DNA from 4 places in the Streptomyces sp. NPDC057877 genome. Region 2 is predicted to be linked to each of the others. Evidence: riboswitches for the same ligand, from Rfam matches in the RefSeq annotation. Region 2 holds a riboswitch; each other region holds the start of a gene.
The links. Region 2 has a riboswitch for cyclic di-AMP ahead of ACFVQG_RS33765 (M23 family metallopeptidase). Riboswitches for the same ligand answer to the same signal wherever they lie in the genome.
Positions count from the first base shown of each region.

Region 1: it holds a riboswitch for cyclic di-AMP, as region 2 does, so the genes downstream of both, ACFVQG_RS11465 (M23 family metallopeptidase) here and ACFVQG_RS33765 (M23 family metallopeptidase) in region 2, are expected to answer to the same signal.
Region 3: it holds a riboswitch for cyclic di-AMP, as region 2 does, so the genes downstream of both, ACFVQG_RS06490 (peptidoglycan DD-metalloendopeptidase family protein) here and ACFVQG_RS33765 (M23 family metallopeptidase) in region 2, are expected to answer to the same signal.
Region 4: it holds a riboswitch for cyclic di-AMP, as region 2 does, so the genes downstream of both, ACFVQG_RS36335 (transglycosylase SLT domain-containing protein) here and ACFVQG_RS33765 (M23 family metallopeptidase) in region 2, are expected to answer to the same signal.

Region 1 is NZ_JBHVMS010000003.1:798,906-802,528, forward strand. Features, by position in the region: gene ACFVQG_RS11450 (dihydrofolate reductase family protein) at 1-184, shown strand, start outside; gene ACFVQG_RS11455 (alginate lyase family protein) at 334-1,545, shown strand; tRNA gene ACFVQG_RS11460 (tRNA-Met) at 1,593-1,666, shown strand; cyclic di-AMP (ydaO/yuaA leader) riboswitch at 1,977-2,134, shown strand; gene ACFVQG_RS11465 (M23 family metallopeptidase) at 2,146-3,216, shown strand; gene ACFVQG_RS11470 (aldo/keto reductase) at 3,391-3,623, shown strand, end outside.
Region 2 is NZ_JBHVMS010000013.1:133,041-136,663, forward strand. Features, by position in the region: gene ACFVQG_RS33755 (M16 family metallopeptidase) at 1-399, shown strand, start outside; gene ACFVQG_RS33760 (M16 family metallopeptidase) at 396-1,784, shown strand; cyclic di-AMP (ydaO/yuaA leader) riboswitch at 1,973-2,141, shown strand; gene ACFVQG_RS33765 (M23 family metallopeptidase) at 2,154-2,918, shown strand; gene ACFVQG_RS33770 (GntR family transcriptional regulator) at 3,109-3,623, shown strand, end outside.
Region 3 is NZ_JBHVMS010000002.1:588,774-592,396, reverse strand. Features, by position in the region: gene ACFVQG_RS06495 (SGNH/GDSL hydrolase family protein) at 1-662, opposite strand, end outside; gene ACFVQG_RS06490 (peptidoglycan DD-metalloendopeptidase family protein) at 855-1,817, opposite strand; cyclic di-AMP (ydaO/yuaA leader) riboswitch at 1,822-1,981, opposite strand; gene ACFVQG_RS06485 (alpha-galactosidase) at 2,288-3,623, opposite strand, start outside.
Region 4 is NZ_JBHVMS010000016.1:9,120-12,742, reverse strand. Features, by position in the region: gene fahA (fumarylacetoacetase) at 1-520, opposite strand, end outside; gene ACFVQG_RS36340 (HAD family hydrolase) at 772-1,602, shown strand; gene ACFVQG_RS36335 (transglycosylase SLT domain-containing protein) at 1,639-2,127, opposite strand; cyclic di-AMP (ydaO/yuaA leader) riboswitch at 2,133-2,323, opposite strand; gene ACFVQG_RS36330 (polyprenyl synthetase family protein) at 3,007-3,623, shown strand, end outside.

The sequences.
Region 1 (3,623 bases), on a different contig from region 2:
GCCCTGCGCGCGGCTGATCCTCGACGCGGGGGTACGGAGGGTGGTCACCGCGTGGCGCGAGCCGGACACCTTCGTCGCCGGGGCGGACGGGAGCGGCGTACTGGCGTCGGAGGGGGCGCAGGTGGTCGTACTGCCCGAACTGGAGGAGGCGGCGGTGGCGCCCAACCGGCATCTGGTGGGCTGAGTCCTACGACGGAGGCGCCGACGGCGCGCCCTCTCCGGCCCCACCAGGCACGCATCTGGACCAACACAACCTGCGCACCCCCAACCGACGGGTCACGCTGCAAACGAGCCTGGTTGGCGCACATGCGGAGGTGGTGGCCAGTGAGATCGATGGGGCGATACGGCACCCTGGGGGTCGTCGCGGCCCTCACGGCCGGACTGCTCGGCGGCTGCGGCAGCCTGGAACCCCGGTCCCGGACCATGACACGGGCCCTCCCCGCCGACGCCGAGTTCACCCACCCCGGCGTGCTGCTCAGCAAGGCCCAGCTCAAGGCCGTCCGGGAGAACGTCACCGCGGGCAAACAGCCCTGGCTGAAGGCCTACCTGGACATGCGCGACAGCGCGTACGGCTCGTACCGCCACACCGCCAAGCCCTACGAGACCGTCGCCTGCCCCACCAACGGCCGACCGAGCCCCGCCTGCCGGGCCGAGCGCCGCGACGCCATCGCCGCCTACACCCAGGCCCTCCTCTTCACCGTCACCGGCAGACAGCGGCACGCCGCCAAGGCCACCGCCATCATGGACGCCTGGTCCGCCAAGCTGAAACGGCACACCGGCGGCAACGCCGCCCTCCAGTCGGCCTGGTCCGGCGCCACCTGGGCCCGCGCCGCGGAGATCATCCGGCACACCCCCGGCTCCACCTGGCCCCCCGACCGCGTACGCCGCTTCGAGGCCATGCTCCGCACCGCCCACCTCCCCGAGGTCACCGCCCGGGTCCCCGACTTCAACGGCAACTGGGACCTCGCCATGACCGACGCGGCCATCTCGATCGCCGTCTTCCTGGACGACCACCAGACCTTCGACGACGCCCTGGCCCGCTTCCGCGAACGCGTCCCCGCCTACTTCTACCTGGAGAAGGACGGCCCCCGCCCCCGCGCACCGAAGGGCGGCACGATCAACACCCCGGCCGAGATCACCTCGTACTGGTTCAAGCAGAGGACGTACAAGGACGGCCTCGCCCAGGAGACCTGCCGTGACTTCCGCCACGTCGGCTACTCCCTCGCGGCGACCGCCCACATTGCCGAGACCGCGTGGCACCAGGGCGTCGACCTCTACACCGAGGTCAAGGACCGCCTCAAAGCCACCCTCGCCCTGCACGCCCGCCACCAGCGCGGCGGCACCACCCCCGCCTGGCTGTGCGGCGGCGAGGCCGACCGGAACATGGGCCCCCACCTGGAGGTCGTCCTCAACCACCTGGACCACCGCCTGGACGACACCGCGCCCCCCGCCGCCCGTGACCTGGCCCGCCGGACCCGCCCCGCGGGCACCGACGACCGCCTGGCCTCCTGGGAGACGCTCACTCACGCGAACAACCCCGGATAGACGTGTGTGCTGAGCACCCCGCGGATGGCGTACACTGGAGTCAACGACGCGGGGTGGAGCAGCTCGGTAGCTCGCTGGGCTCATAACCCAGAGGTCGCAGGTTCAAATCCTGTCCCCGCTACTGAAGGCTCAGGGCCGGAATCCAGTTCATGGATTCCGGCCCTGAGTGTTTTCCGTACCCCTCACCCCACCCTCACGAAAAGTGACCGGACGAACGCCCTCCGCATAACAACTGACACACGGTCAGAACTGACGACCCCTCAGTTTCACGCTCATCCTGTGTCAACTCGCCCGAATTTCGCCGTTCATGGCCGTGTACGTCCCCTCATCAATCGGTAATGATCAAGAGGAACGGCTTGGAATTCAGCCCCCGGTTCTATTAACGTCCGATAACGCAGCGCGGTCGTCCCAGCCGTCACAAGAGACGGCTCCGTGCTCACGCGCCGAATCCCGCGAGGGAACCGGGGAACCACCACCCTGGGGTGAATCGCGCGTCAGCCGCCGTAGAAGTACGGATGGTTTACGCGCGTAGGAGACCTTCCTGCTCCGAACCCGTCAGCTAACCCGGTAGGCGAAGAAGGAAGGAAGGAGTACGCCTACGTGGCGTCCAACCGGCCTGGCACACCCACCGCCCCCTTCGTGCCCGCCCAGCGCTCCAGCTCCGACGACACCGTCGTCTACGGCGGCGACCGCACCGACGAGGGCCCCTGGGAGGAGTGGAACCCCACCGCGGAGTCCATCCGCCCCGTTCGCGGCCGGCATCGCGTCACCAAGCAGCGCGGCGGTGGGCTCGCCCGCAGCTCCACCGTTCTCGGCGTCGGTGTCATAGCCGCCGTCGGCGCGGGCGGCATGGCCACCGCGCAGACCGGCAAGCCGCCGGTCTCCATCTCGATGCCCGACCTGCCCTCCGTGGGCTCGCCCTTCTCGGACGACGACGAGGGCGCCGACGACACCGGCAGCGCCGCCGAGGTCCAGGGCGCCGCCGCCCCGCTCAGCGGCGTCGGCGTCATCACCACGGACACCGCCGACGGCACCACCGACGCCGGTGAGGCCCTGCGCGCCCGCATCATGGCCCAGGCCGAGCAGCAGCAGGACCAGGTCGACACCAAGGCGCAGCAGGCCGCCGAGGCCGCCGCCGCGAAGGCCGCCGCCGAAGCCGCCGAGAAGGCGGAGAAGGAGGCCGCGGCCAAGGCCGCCGCCGAGAAGGCCGCCGCGGAGGAGGAGGCCCGCAAGAAGGCCGAGGCCGAGCGGCTCGCCGAGCTGGCCCGGCAGTTCACGCTGCCGACCTCCTCGTACACGATCACCTCCACCTACGGTCAGGCCGGTGCCATGTGGTCCTCCGGCTACCACACCGGCCTGGACTTCGCCGCGCCCACCGGCACGCTCATCAAGGCGGTCCACAGCGGCACGATCACGCAGGCCGGATGGGACGGCTCCTACGGCTACAAGACCGTGCTGACCCTCGATGACGGCACCGAGATCTGGTACGCCCACCAGTCGTCGATCAGCGTCAGCGTCGGCCAGAAGGTCACCACCGGGGATGTCATCGGGCGCGTGGGCGCCACGGGCAACGTGACCGGGCCGCACCTGCACTTCGAGGTCCACACCGCGGGCGGAGGCGGCGGGCTCGACCCGCTGGCCTGGCTCCAGAGCAAGGGACTCACGCCCTGAGCAAGGGACTCACGCCCTGAGCGTGGGGCTCACGCCCCTGCCTGTGGAGAGCTGAGGGCCTCTCCCGAACGCGAACCCGAACCCCGGCGGTCCTGACGGCAACCCCCCGACGTCAGGGCTGCCGGTTTCGGTTGTCCGGAATACCCTTCTCCGGCAGGCGCGTTGAAGCAGGGCATGACTCCTCTCCCTGTGCGCAAGCTCGGCCCCTCCGACCTGGAGGTCTTCCCGCTCGCCCTCGGCGGCAACGTCTTCGGCTGGACCGCCGACGAGGCCACCTCCTTCGCCGTCCTCGACGCCTACACGGCCGCGGGCGGCAACTTCGTCGACACCGCCGACTCCTACTCGGCATGGGCCGAGGGCAACCACGGCGGCGAGTCGGAGACGATCATCGGCCGCTGGCTGCGGGC
Region 2 (3,623 bases):
GGCTGGCTGGACGTGAAGACCTCCGGCGACGTCGAGGTGCCGGTCATCGAGGCCGCCATCGACGAGGAACTCGCGCGGTTCGCCGCCGAGGGCCCCACGGCCGAGGAGATGGAGCGCGCCCAGGCCCAGCTGGAGCGCGAGTGGCTGGACCGGCTCGGCACGGTCGCGGGCCGCGCCGACGAACTGTGCCGGTACGCCGTGCTGTTCGGCGACCCGCAGCTCGCCCTGACCGCCGTGCAGCGCGTCCTCGACGTGACGGCCGAGGAGGTCCAGGAGGTCGCCAAGGCCCGCCTGCGGCCCGACAACCGCGCGGTGCTCGTCTACGAGCCGATCGCCGGGGCCGACGAGACGGAAGCCGACGACACCGAAGCCGACGAGACCGAGGAGGCGGCCAAGTGACCGAGCTGACCACGATGGAGTTCCACCCCCAGCCGCAGGCGGGCGAGCCCAAGCCCTGGGCGTTCCCGGCGCCCACGCGCGGGACCCTCGGCAACGGCCTGACCGTGCTGCGCTGCCACCGCCCCGGCCAGCAGGTCGTCGCCGTCGAGGTGCTGCTGCACGCGCCGCTGGACGCCGAGCCCGCCGGTCTCGACGGCGTCGCCACGATCATGGCGCGGGCCTTCTCGGAGGGCACCGACAAGCACTCCGCCGAGGAGTTCGCCGCCGAGCTGGAGCGCTGCGGCGCCACCCTCGACGCGCACGCCGACCACCCCGGCGTCCGCCTCAGCCTGGAGGTCCCGGCCTCCCGCCTGGCCAAGGGCCTCGGGCTGATCGCCGACGCGCTCAGGGCGCCCGCGTTCGCCGACAGCGAGGTGGAGCGGCTGGTGCGCAACCGCCTCGACGAGATCCCGCACGAGCTGGCCAACCCCTCCCGGCGCGCCGCCAAGGAGCTGTCCAGGGAGCTGTTCCCGGCCGACTCGCGCATGTCGCGCCCGCGCCAGGGCACCCAGGAGACCGTCGAGGCCATCGACTCCGCGGCCGTACGCGCCTTCTACGAGCGGCACGTCCGCCCCGCCACCGCCACCGCGGTCGTCGTCGGCGACCTCACCGGCATCGACCTGGACGCGCTGCTCGGCGACACCCTGGGCGCCTGGACCGGCTCCACGGCCCAGCCCCGTCCGGTGCCCCCGGTGACCGCCGACGACACCGGCCGGGTCGTCATCGTGGACCGCCCCGGGGCCGTGCAGACGCAGCTGCTGATCGGCCGCGTCGGCCCCGACCGGCACGACCGCGTGTGGCCCGCCCAGGTGCTCGGCACCTACTGCCTCGGCGGCACCCTGACCTCCCGCCTGGACCGCGTCCTGCGCGAGGAGAAGGGCTACACCTACGGCGTACGGGCGTTCAGCCAGGTGCTGCGCTCCGCCCCCGACGGCACCGGCGCGGCGATGCTCGCCATCAGCGGCTCCGTGGACACGCCGAACACCGGTCCCGCGCTGGCCGACCTGTGGACGGTGCTGCGCACCCTCGCCGGGTCCGGGCTGACCGACGCCGAGCGGGACGTGGCCGTGCAGAACCTGGTCGGTGTGGCGCCGCTGAAGTACGAGACCGCGGCGGCCGTGGCGAGCACCCTGGCCGACCAGGTCGAGCAGCACCTGCCCGACGACTTCCAGGCGACGCTGTACCGCCAGCTCGCCGCGACGGGCACCGTGGAGGCCACGGCCGCGGTCGTGAACGCCTTCCCGATGGACCGCCTGGTGACGGTCCTGGTGGGCGACGCGGCGCAGATCAGGGAGCCCGTGGAGGCGCTCGGCATCGGCGCGGTCACCGTCGTACCGGCCGAGTAGCGGCACGCGCGTGGGGCCCTGGTGGCGGTTCCGTCACCAGGGCCCCTCTATGCCCGATTTGATAGGGAGATAGCCCGTCTGCCCTGTGGGATGCGCTACAAAAACCGGGTTCTGTTTGGGAATTGAAAGCGCGCCCGCTTAGCGTCATCCGGGCTGTCCGTCAGGCAGTGCGCCGCACCCGCGGCACCGGACAGCCATCGCCGAGTCCCCGTACGGCGCGAGCCAGGGGGAGCCGGGGACCCAACTGCGTAGTCCCTGGGGTGAATCGGACGCCCGCGCGTGCCGCGAGGGGGTCCGTAGGAGACCTTCCTGCTCCGAACCCGTCAGCTAACCCGGTAGGCGAGAGGGAAGGAAAGGACGAGCCACCCTATGGCGTTCACCCGCCCTGCCGGGAAGCACCGCCGTACCGGCCGCACCAAGCGCACCACCGCCCACGTGGCGGGCGTCGCGGCCCTCACCACCGGCGGCGTGGTCGGCACCCTGGCCGCCCCCGCGCTCGCCGCCGAGCCCACCGCGGAGCAGACCGGGCTCACCCCGGTCGTCAGCATCGACGACGCCGTGGCCGACCGGGTGGACGCCCAGGCCGACGCGCAGATGGAGGCCGCGGAGCTGACCCAGGCCAGGCAGCAGGCCCAGGAGGCCGCCCGCAAGCAGGCGGCCGAGGCGGCCGAGAAGGCGCGAGCGGCCAAGGAGCGCGCCGCCCGCGAGGCCGAGCGCAAGCGCCTGAACACCTATGTGACGCCCATCTCGGGCTCGTACGTCTCCACCTCCTACCGCTCCGGCGGCGCCCTGTGGTCCTCCGGCAGCCACACCGGCATCGACTTCCACGCCGCCAGCGGGACCTCCGTGCACGCGGTCGGCTCCGGCACCGTCGTGGAGGCGGGCTGGGCCGGGGCGTACGGCAATCAAGTCGTGATCCAGATGATTGATGGTACGTACACCCAGTACGGCCATCTGTCGTCCATCGCGGTCTCGGTGGGCCAGACGGTCACCCCGGGGCAGCAGATCGCCCTCTCCGGGGCCACCGGCAACGTCACCGGAGCGCATCTGCACTTCGAGGCGCGGACGTCCGCCGAGTACGGCACGGACATCGACCCCCTCGCCTACCTCCGCTCGCACGGCGTGAGCCTGTAGGACGACCACCGCACCCCGCGCACCCCCGCCCCGGCTCACGAGCCGGGGCTTTCGGTGTTTCGGGGGTCCGTATGTCCAAAAAATATCCATGGTTTCCAGGCCGCCATCGGAAATTCCGGCTCATTGCAATAGAGTCACGGAACACACGTCAATCGTCGACGTTTCACGGGGATTAAGGCGGAGGTCGGTCATGCGTATTCCGGCGCACTCGGTGTGCACGGCGATCCGGGATGACATCGTCTCGGGTGTCTACGAGCGCGGCAGCCGGCTCACCGAGGAACTGCTCGCCCGCCGCTACGGCGTCTCACGCGTCCCCGTCCGGGAGGCCCTGCGCACCCTGGAGGCCGAGGGCTTCGTCGTGACCCGGCGGCACGCGGGCGCGTGCGTCGCCGAGCCGACCGAGCAGGAGGCCTCCGACCTGCTGGAGATGCGGATGCTCCTGGAGCCGCTGGGCGCCTCCCGGGCCGCCCAGCGGCGCACCGAGGCCCATCTGAAGGTGCTGCGCGGACTGGTGCGGCTGGGCCAGGAGCGGGCCAGACGGGGTCACAGCGACGATCTGCGCTCGCTCGGGGGCTGGTTCCACGAGACGCTGGCCCAGGCCTCCGGCAGCCCCGCCCTGATCGCGATGCTGACCCAGCTGCGGCACAAGATCGCCTGGATGTACACCGTGGAGGCGCCCGCCGGGGCCGTGGAGTCCTGGGCGGA
Region 3 (3,623 bases), on a different contig from region 2:
GCCCACTGGACGTCGTCGCGCCGCACCTCCAGCGTGCCGCGCGGCGGCAGCGGGGGCCACGGCTGGTCCGGGTCGGCCGGGACCTCGAGACTGAGCACCTGACCCGCGCGGAGCGCCACGCGCGTGTGCCCCTCGGGTGACAGGTGCAGCCGGTCGTGGTCCCAGGCCCGGCGGTCCTGCACCGACCTCAGGGACCACAGGTCGAGCACCGGACAGCCGTACCGGTCGGCGATGGCGCGCACATGCCCGTTGTAGGTGGCTATCTTGCCGCGCAAGTGCTTGAGGACGGGGACGCCGCGGGTGTCGAAGCCGGTGGTCACCATGACCCTGCCCGCCACCGCCGCGAGCCGGGCCACCGCCTGCTCGAACCGCTCCGCCACCTCGTCCGGGTCCGTGCCGGGCCGGAGGATGTCGTTGCCGCCCGCGCAGAAGGACACGAGGTCCGGGGCGAGTTCGACGGCGCGCGGCACCTGGTCGGCCACGATCTGGTCGAGCAGCTTCCCGCGCACCGCGAGGTTGGTGTACCGGAAGTCGCCCTCGGGCCGCCGGTCGGCGAGCAGCACCGCGAACCGGTCGGCCCAGCCGACGAACGCCCCGTCGGGGCCGGGGTCGCCGACGCCCTCGGTGAAGCTGTCCCCCACCGCCACGTACGACCCGATCACTGATCTGCTGTCATTCTTCGAATCGTCTGCCACATCGGCTCATCTTTCCCCGTCGAATGTGACCTACGCGACCGTAGGAAAGGGTTGACGGGCGGTGAGATAAGCCACGGCCAAGCCTTGGTCAACTCGGGAATACGGCGACGGCCGGACCCGGTGGGCGGGTCCGGCCGTCGGCGGTGTGCGGTGCGGGCGTCAGCCGATGGAGACGCCGTGCGAGCGCAGGTAGGCCACCGGGTCGATGTCCGACCCGTAGCTCGGCGTGGTGCGGATCTCGAAGTGCAGGTGCGGGCCAGTCGAGTTGCCGGTCGAGCCCGACAGACCGATCTGCTGGCCGCCCGTCACACTCTGGCCGCTGGAGACGGACAGCGAGGACAGGTGGGCGTACTGGGCGTAGTAGCCGTCGTCGAGCTTGATGACGACCTGGTTGCCGTACGCACCGGCCCAGCCCGCGGAGACCACGGTGCCCGGACCGACGGCCTTGAGCGGGGTGCCGGTCGCGGCGGCGAAGTCGACGCCGGTGTGGTAGCCGCTGGACCACATGCTGCCCGCCACCTTGTAGGCGGTGCCGACGGCGGCACCGTCGACGGGAGAGCTGTAACCGGTGGCGGCGGACTGGGCGGCCGTGGCGGCGTTGGAGGAGGACTCCGGGGCCGACGTCTTCGCGGAGGACTCCGAGGACGGTGAGGTCTCGGAGGACTGCGACGGCTTCGACGGCTTCGAGGACTCCGTGGAAGCGGCGGACGGCTTCGACGGCTTGCCGCCCGTCTCCGCCTTCTGCCCGATCGTGAGCTTCAGACCCGGGTGGATCAGCGACGGGTCCGCGCCGACGGCCTCGCGGTTGTCGGCGTAGAGCTTCTTCCAGCCACCGCTGACGTTCTGCTCGTCGGCGATCTTCGACAGATAGTCACCGGCCCGCACGGAATAGGTCCGCACGCCCGCCTTCTTGGCGGTGGACTTCTTCTCGGCGGCCGACTTCTGCACCACCACGGGGGCGGACTGGACGGCCTTTTCCGAAACGGACTGCGGGGTGGCGGCGTGGGCGCCGGAAGCACCCATCAGGGGCAGTGCGAGCGCGGCGCCCCCGGTGCCGGCGACGGCGATGGAGCGGGCGATACGCAGGGACTTGGGACGGCGGTGCTTACCCTTGGCGGGCATGGCGAATTCCTCTCCGGCGCCTGCGAGGTGAGCTGTCGGGTGCGGACTGGAGATGCCCGGCCACACCGAGGTGCGGCTTTACCCCGAGCCGTTCCGGAGACCGGAACAGGCGGTTTACCTGTGGGTCCCCCGCTCCTGCCGATACGGGTGAGTGTGCGCGGAGTCCGGGCGGCGGCAGGATTCGGCGTTCCGCCCGGGGTCGGTGTGGAACGTAAGCGAGCAAGACGCAAAGGGACAAGCGAGAGGTTCCGCCCGAACGCCTTCTTCTTGATCCCTAAGGGGAATTGCCGGTCACGGTGAGTTGTTCCGGACGGCACCGCTTTCCGTAAAAGCCCTTGAAAAGGACCCGAATTACGTGAACATGACGGGCGACTCACGGTCACGAATATGACGCTGCTCACGCGACAGTTCTCCAGGGCACCCCATTCCAAGGCGAGTTGGAATGGAAGCCATTAATTCGGACAGATGACTCAGATGCGACGCAGGCGGATAACCGTCGCATCAAGGTCCCCGCGCAGCCTCAGCCGCAACCCGTGGTGCAGCAGTACCGCACCTCGGTGAATTTCGCCCGTTTCACGGCATTCATACGAGCTTGCCGGGTCCAAGCCGCGCAGTCGCAGCGCCGGAACCGGCTCCCCGTGGCGCTGCGACTGGAGGCAGGCGACGACGGCCGTCTCCCCGTCGAGCACGTACTGCACCGCGCTCAGCCCGCCCTCCGGCGGCCGGAGCCGGTAGAGGTCCCCGCGCTGCACCAGCGGCCGGATCGCCTTGTAGAGCGCCACCCAGTCGCGGGCCTCGGCCAGCTCCGCCTCGGTCCAGCGGGTCAGGTCACCGCCCACCCCCAGCACCCCCGCCATGGCGCTCACGAACCGGAAGCGCAGCGAGCTGGCCCGCCCGTTGAGCTGCTCGTTGGGACTGTCGGTCACCCAGGCGGCCATCACGCGCGCGGGATGGATCTGGCTGAAGCCGTACTGGATGGCGAGCCGGTCGAGCGGGTCGGTGTTGTCGGAGGTCCACACCTGGTCCGTACGGCTCAGGACGCCGAGGTCGATCCGGCCGCCGCCGCCCGAGCAGGACTCGAAGGCGACCCCCGGGTGGGCCGCCCGCAGCCGGTCCAGGAGCGCGTACAGCGCCCGCACATGGTCCACCCACAGCCGCTGCGGATACGGCTCCCCGGGCCACCCGGCGTCGGTGAAGCAGCGGTTGAAGTCCCACTTCACGTAGTCGATCGGGGCGCTGGACAGCAGGGCGTCGAGACGCTCGAAGAGGTACTCCTGGACGTCCTCGCGAGCGAGGTTCAGTACAAGCTGATTGCGGAACTCTGTCCGCTTTCGGCCCGCTTGGTACTGCACCCAGTCCGGATGGGCCCGGTACAGGTCGCTGTCCGGGTTGACCATCTCGGGCTCGACCCAGATACCGAAGTCCATGCCCAGCGCGTGCACGTCCGCGGCGAGCGGCGCCAGCCCGCGCGGGAAGCGGTCCGGGCTGGGCGTCCAGTCGCCGAGCCCGGCCCGGTCGCCGGTGCGGGCGCCGAACCAGCCGTCGTCGACCACGAACAGCTCGACGCCGATCGCGGCGGCCCGCCGCGCGAGGGCCCGCTGCTGGTCCTCGGAGATGCCGAACCCGGTCGCCTCCCAGGAGTTGAACAGCACCGGCCGGTCCCGGTCCGCGTCGGGAACGACGTACGCCCGCTGGTAGCGGTGCCACGCGCGGCTCGCGCCGCCGAAGCCGCCGTCGCTCCACAGCCCGGCGAAGACCGGTGTGGTGAACGACTCCCCGGCCGCCAGCCGCAGCAGGCCCGAGTCG
Region 4 (3,623 bases), on a different contig from region 2:
CCTTGCGCTGGCCGGACGGGCGGACGACCTCGGTGCCGGAGACCACGACCGTGCCGGAGCGGCCGTGGTAGCCGATCGGCAGGTGCTTCCAGTTGGGGGTCAGGGAGTCCGTGGCGTCGGGGCGGAACATCTGGCCGACGTTCCGGGCGTGGTTCTCGGAGGCGTAGAAGTCGACGTAGTCCGCGACCTCGAAGGGGAGGTGCAGGGTCACCGAGGTCAGCGGGTGCAGCAGTGGTTCCAGGGCCTCGCGGTGGGAGGGCACGGTCACCCAGGCGGTGAGCGCGCGCCGCACGTCCGACCAGGTGGTGCGGCCCGCGGCCAGCAGGGGGTTCAGGGTGGATCGGCCGAGCAGGGCGGCGTAAGGGGAGCCGAGGGTCAGGGCCGCGGCCCCGGCGTCGAGGACGTGGTCGCCGAGGCGGACACCGATCCTGCGGTCCGCGCTGCCGGGGAGTGAGAACACGCCGTACGGAAGGTTGTGCGGTCCGAAGGGGTCACCCTCGGGGACATCGAAGGGGGGCATGGGGTGCTGCCTCACTTTCGTACGCGCCGTGGTCCAGGGGTCGCGCCGCGGTGCGAGCGCGCCACACGTTCAGGTGGTCGCGCCACACGTTACGGCTGGGGCGGCCGTCTTGGGCAGTGTCCGCGGTCCGGCCGACCACGTGGCGGCGGACCGCGACCGGGCCCGGGAGACCGAAGGACGGAGCGGGGCAAGGAAGTTGAGAGGAGGCACGGGGGTGAACGAAGGGAGCGCGATGTCCGTATTCTCTGATCATGGCCGCACCCACCGCATATGCCGAGCGCACCGCGTACTCCCTCATCGCCACCGACCTGGACGGAACGCTCCTGCGCGGCGACGACACCTTCTCCGACCGGTCGCTCACCGCGCTCGCGCGGGTGGCCGCGGCCGGTGCCCGGCACCTGGTGGTGACAGGCCGACCGGCACCCAGGGTGCGTCCGCTGCTGGAGTTCCTGGGCGGCACAGGGCTGGCGGTGTGCGGGCAGGGCGCGCAGTTGTACGACGCCGGTACGGACCGCCTGCTGTGGTCCGTGACCCTGGACCGGGAGCTGGCCGAGACCGCGCTCGGCAAGATCGAGGCCGAGGTGGGGCAGGTGTACGCGGCGGTCGACCAGGACGGCGTGGAGGGGCTCACGCTCATCGAGCCGGGCTATCTGATGCCGCATCCCACGCTGCCCGCGGTACGCGTGGAGCGGCGCGACGACCTGTGGTGCGCGCCCATCAGCAAGGTGCTGCTGCGCCATCCCAGCCTGTCCGACGACGAGTTGGCGTCGGTGGCCCGCGCGGTGGTGGGTTCGCTGGCGACGGTCACCATGTCGGGGCCGGGGACCGTGGAACTCCAGCCGTGCGGCATCACCAAGGCGACCGGCCTGGCGCTGGCCGCCCGGCGGCTCGGGCTGCGCCCGCAGGACACCATCGCCTTCGGCGACATGCCCAACGACATCCCGATGTTCGACTGGGCGGGGCACGGCGTGGCCATGGCCAACGCCCACCCGGAACTCAAGGCCGTCGCGGACGAGGTCACCCTCTCGAACGAGGACGACGGCGTCGCCGTCGTCCTCGAACGTCTCTGCTCACGGGGCTGAGGTCAGGTGCTCAGCCCCGAGTCCGCGGGCGGGCGCTCAGTACGCGCCGAAGACGTTGTCGATCGAGCCGTACCGGTCGGCGGCGTAGTTGCAGGCGGCGGTGATGTTGGCGACCGGGTCGTACGGGTCGTAGACGGTGCCGGGCACGTGGTACGCGGCGAAGGTCGGGTCGATGACCTGGAGCAGGCCCTTGGACGGGGTGCCCGCGACGGCGTTGGAGTCCCACAGGTTGATGGCGTTCGGGTTGCCGGACGACTCCCGCATGATGTTGCGGTGGATGGCGTCGTAGGAGCCCGGGATGCCGTGCTGCGCCATCACGGAGAGCGACTGGCGGATCCAGCCGTCGAGGTTGTTCGGGTACGCGACCGCGGTGGCCGCGGCCGGGGCGGCGGTCGTGGTGTGCGCGGAGGCGGTGGTCGCGCCGATCAGCGGGAGCGCGAGCACGGCGGCACCGGTGCCGGCGAGAGCGATCTTGCGGGCGACGCGGGTGGTGCGGGCACGGCGGGGCTGGCCGTTTGCAGGCATGGTGAAGGTCCTCTCCGGCGCCTGCGAGGTGAGCTGTCGGGTTCGGGCGGGAGATGCCCGGCCGTGCCCTGCGCGGGTACGACTTCACCCCAAGCCGTGCCGTGGCGTCGTACGGCGTCGTGTGACGTCGTACGCGTCGCGGCCCGGCGACTTACCTGGGTCCCCCGCTCCTGCCTTGGATGAGTGAGTCCGTCATTGGGTGGCCGGGCGGTGGCAGGATTCGGCGTCCGCCCGACTGGATCGGGAACGTATGCGAGAGCACATGTCGGAAACAAGTACGGGACGCATGCATCACACCGTTCAGTCCTTGATCGACCTTGATCGACCTTGATCGGGCGATTTCGGGGTACTTGATCCTTTGCGAACGCACAGATTCAACTGCCCGCGCGGGAAGGCTGATTCATGGGTGATTCACAAGGGTCCGGCGGTCGCGGGAGGGTGGTGCGGCCCCGTGCGCGGGGTGAGCCAACTCACGGGTGTCCACAAGACCGGCAAAACGGGCATTGCGGCCAACTCGCCCTTGGGGGTCGGATGGTGTCCGGGGCGGATCCGGAACCCCTTCTGGCGGATGCGTCGTTGTCGTAGTGATCGCCTGGGGAGTGGCGCGAACGGAGGGGCGTGCCCATGTCGGCATGGATGATCAGAGGGTGCGACTCAGGGCTTTCTGTGGCATCCCTCCGCAATCACTCACTTAGCTCCCACATCCACGCTTATCTAATGATCGAAAGCATTCCGGCCGTGATCCGATACCGCCCGTGCTGCAACGGTGGGCGCCCTCGGTGATCGAAACGTGACCGGATACGCTGACTTGAGTGAAGGCAGCGACGTATCGACAAACCGCGTAAGCGCCGGTGGACACCAGCAGACAGGAGACCCCTCGTGACCGTCGTCGGGCCATTCGGGCTGAGCGTGCGGGACCAGGCCCTGGAGGCCGATGTCCAGGCTGGGATGGCTGCTGTCGAGGAAGGGTTGCTTGAGGCAACCAAAAGCGAGGTCCCGTTCATCACCGGCGCCGCCCAGCATCTGGTGCGGGCGGGCGGGAAGCGTTTTCGGCCACTGCTCGTGATGCTCGCGGCCCAGTTCGGTGACCCCTACGCGCCCGGAATCGTGCCTTCCGCCGTGGTCGTGGAACTGACCCACCTCGCGACCCTGTACCACGACGACGTGATGGACGAGGCGGCGGTACGGCGCGGGGTGCCCAGCGCGAACACCCGCTGGGGCAACTCCGTCGCCGTCCTCACCGGCGACTTCCTCTTCGCCCGCGCCTCGCACATCCTGGCCGACCTCGGGCCGGAGGCGGTCCGGGTGCAGGCCGAGGCGTTCGAGCGGCTGGTGACCGGGCAGATCCTGGAGACCGCGGGCCCGGCCGACGGGCGCGATCCGGTCGACCACTACCTCGACGTGCTCTCCGGCAAGACCGGTTCGCTGGTCGCGGTCGCCTGCCGGTTCGGCGCGATGATGTCCGGCGCGGACGAGACGGTCGTGGACGTCCTCAC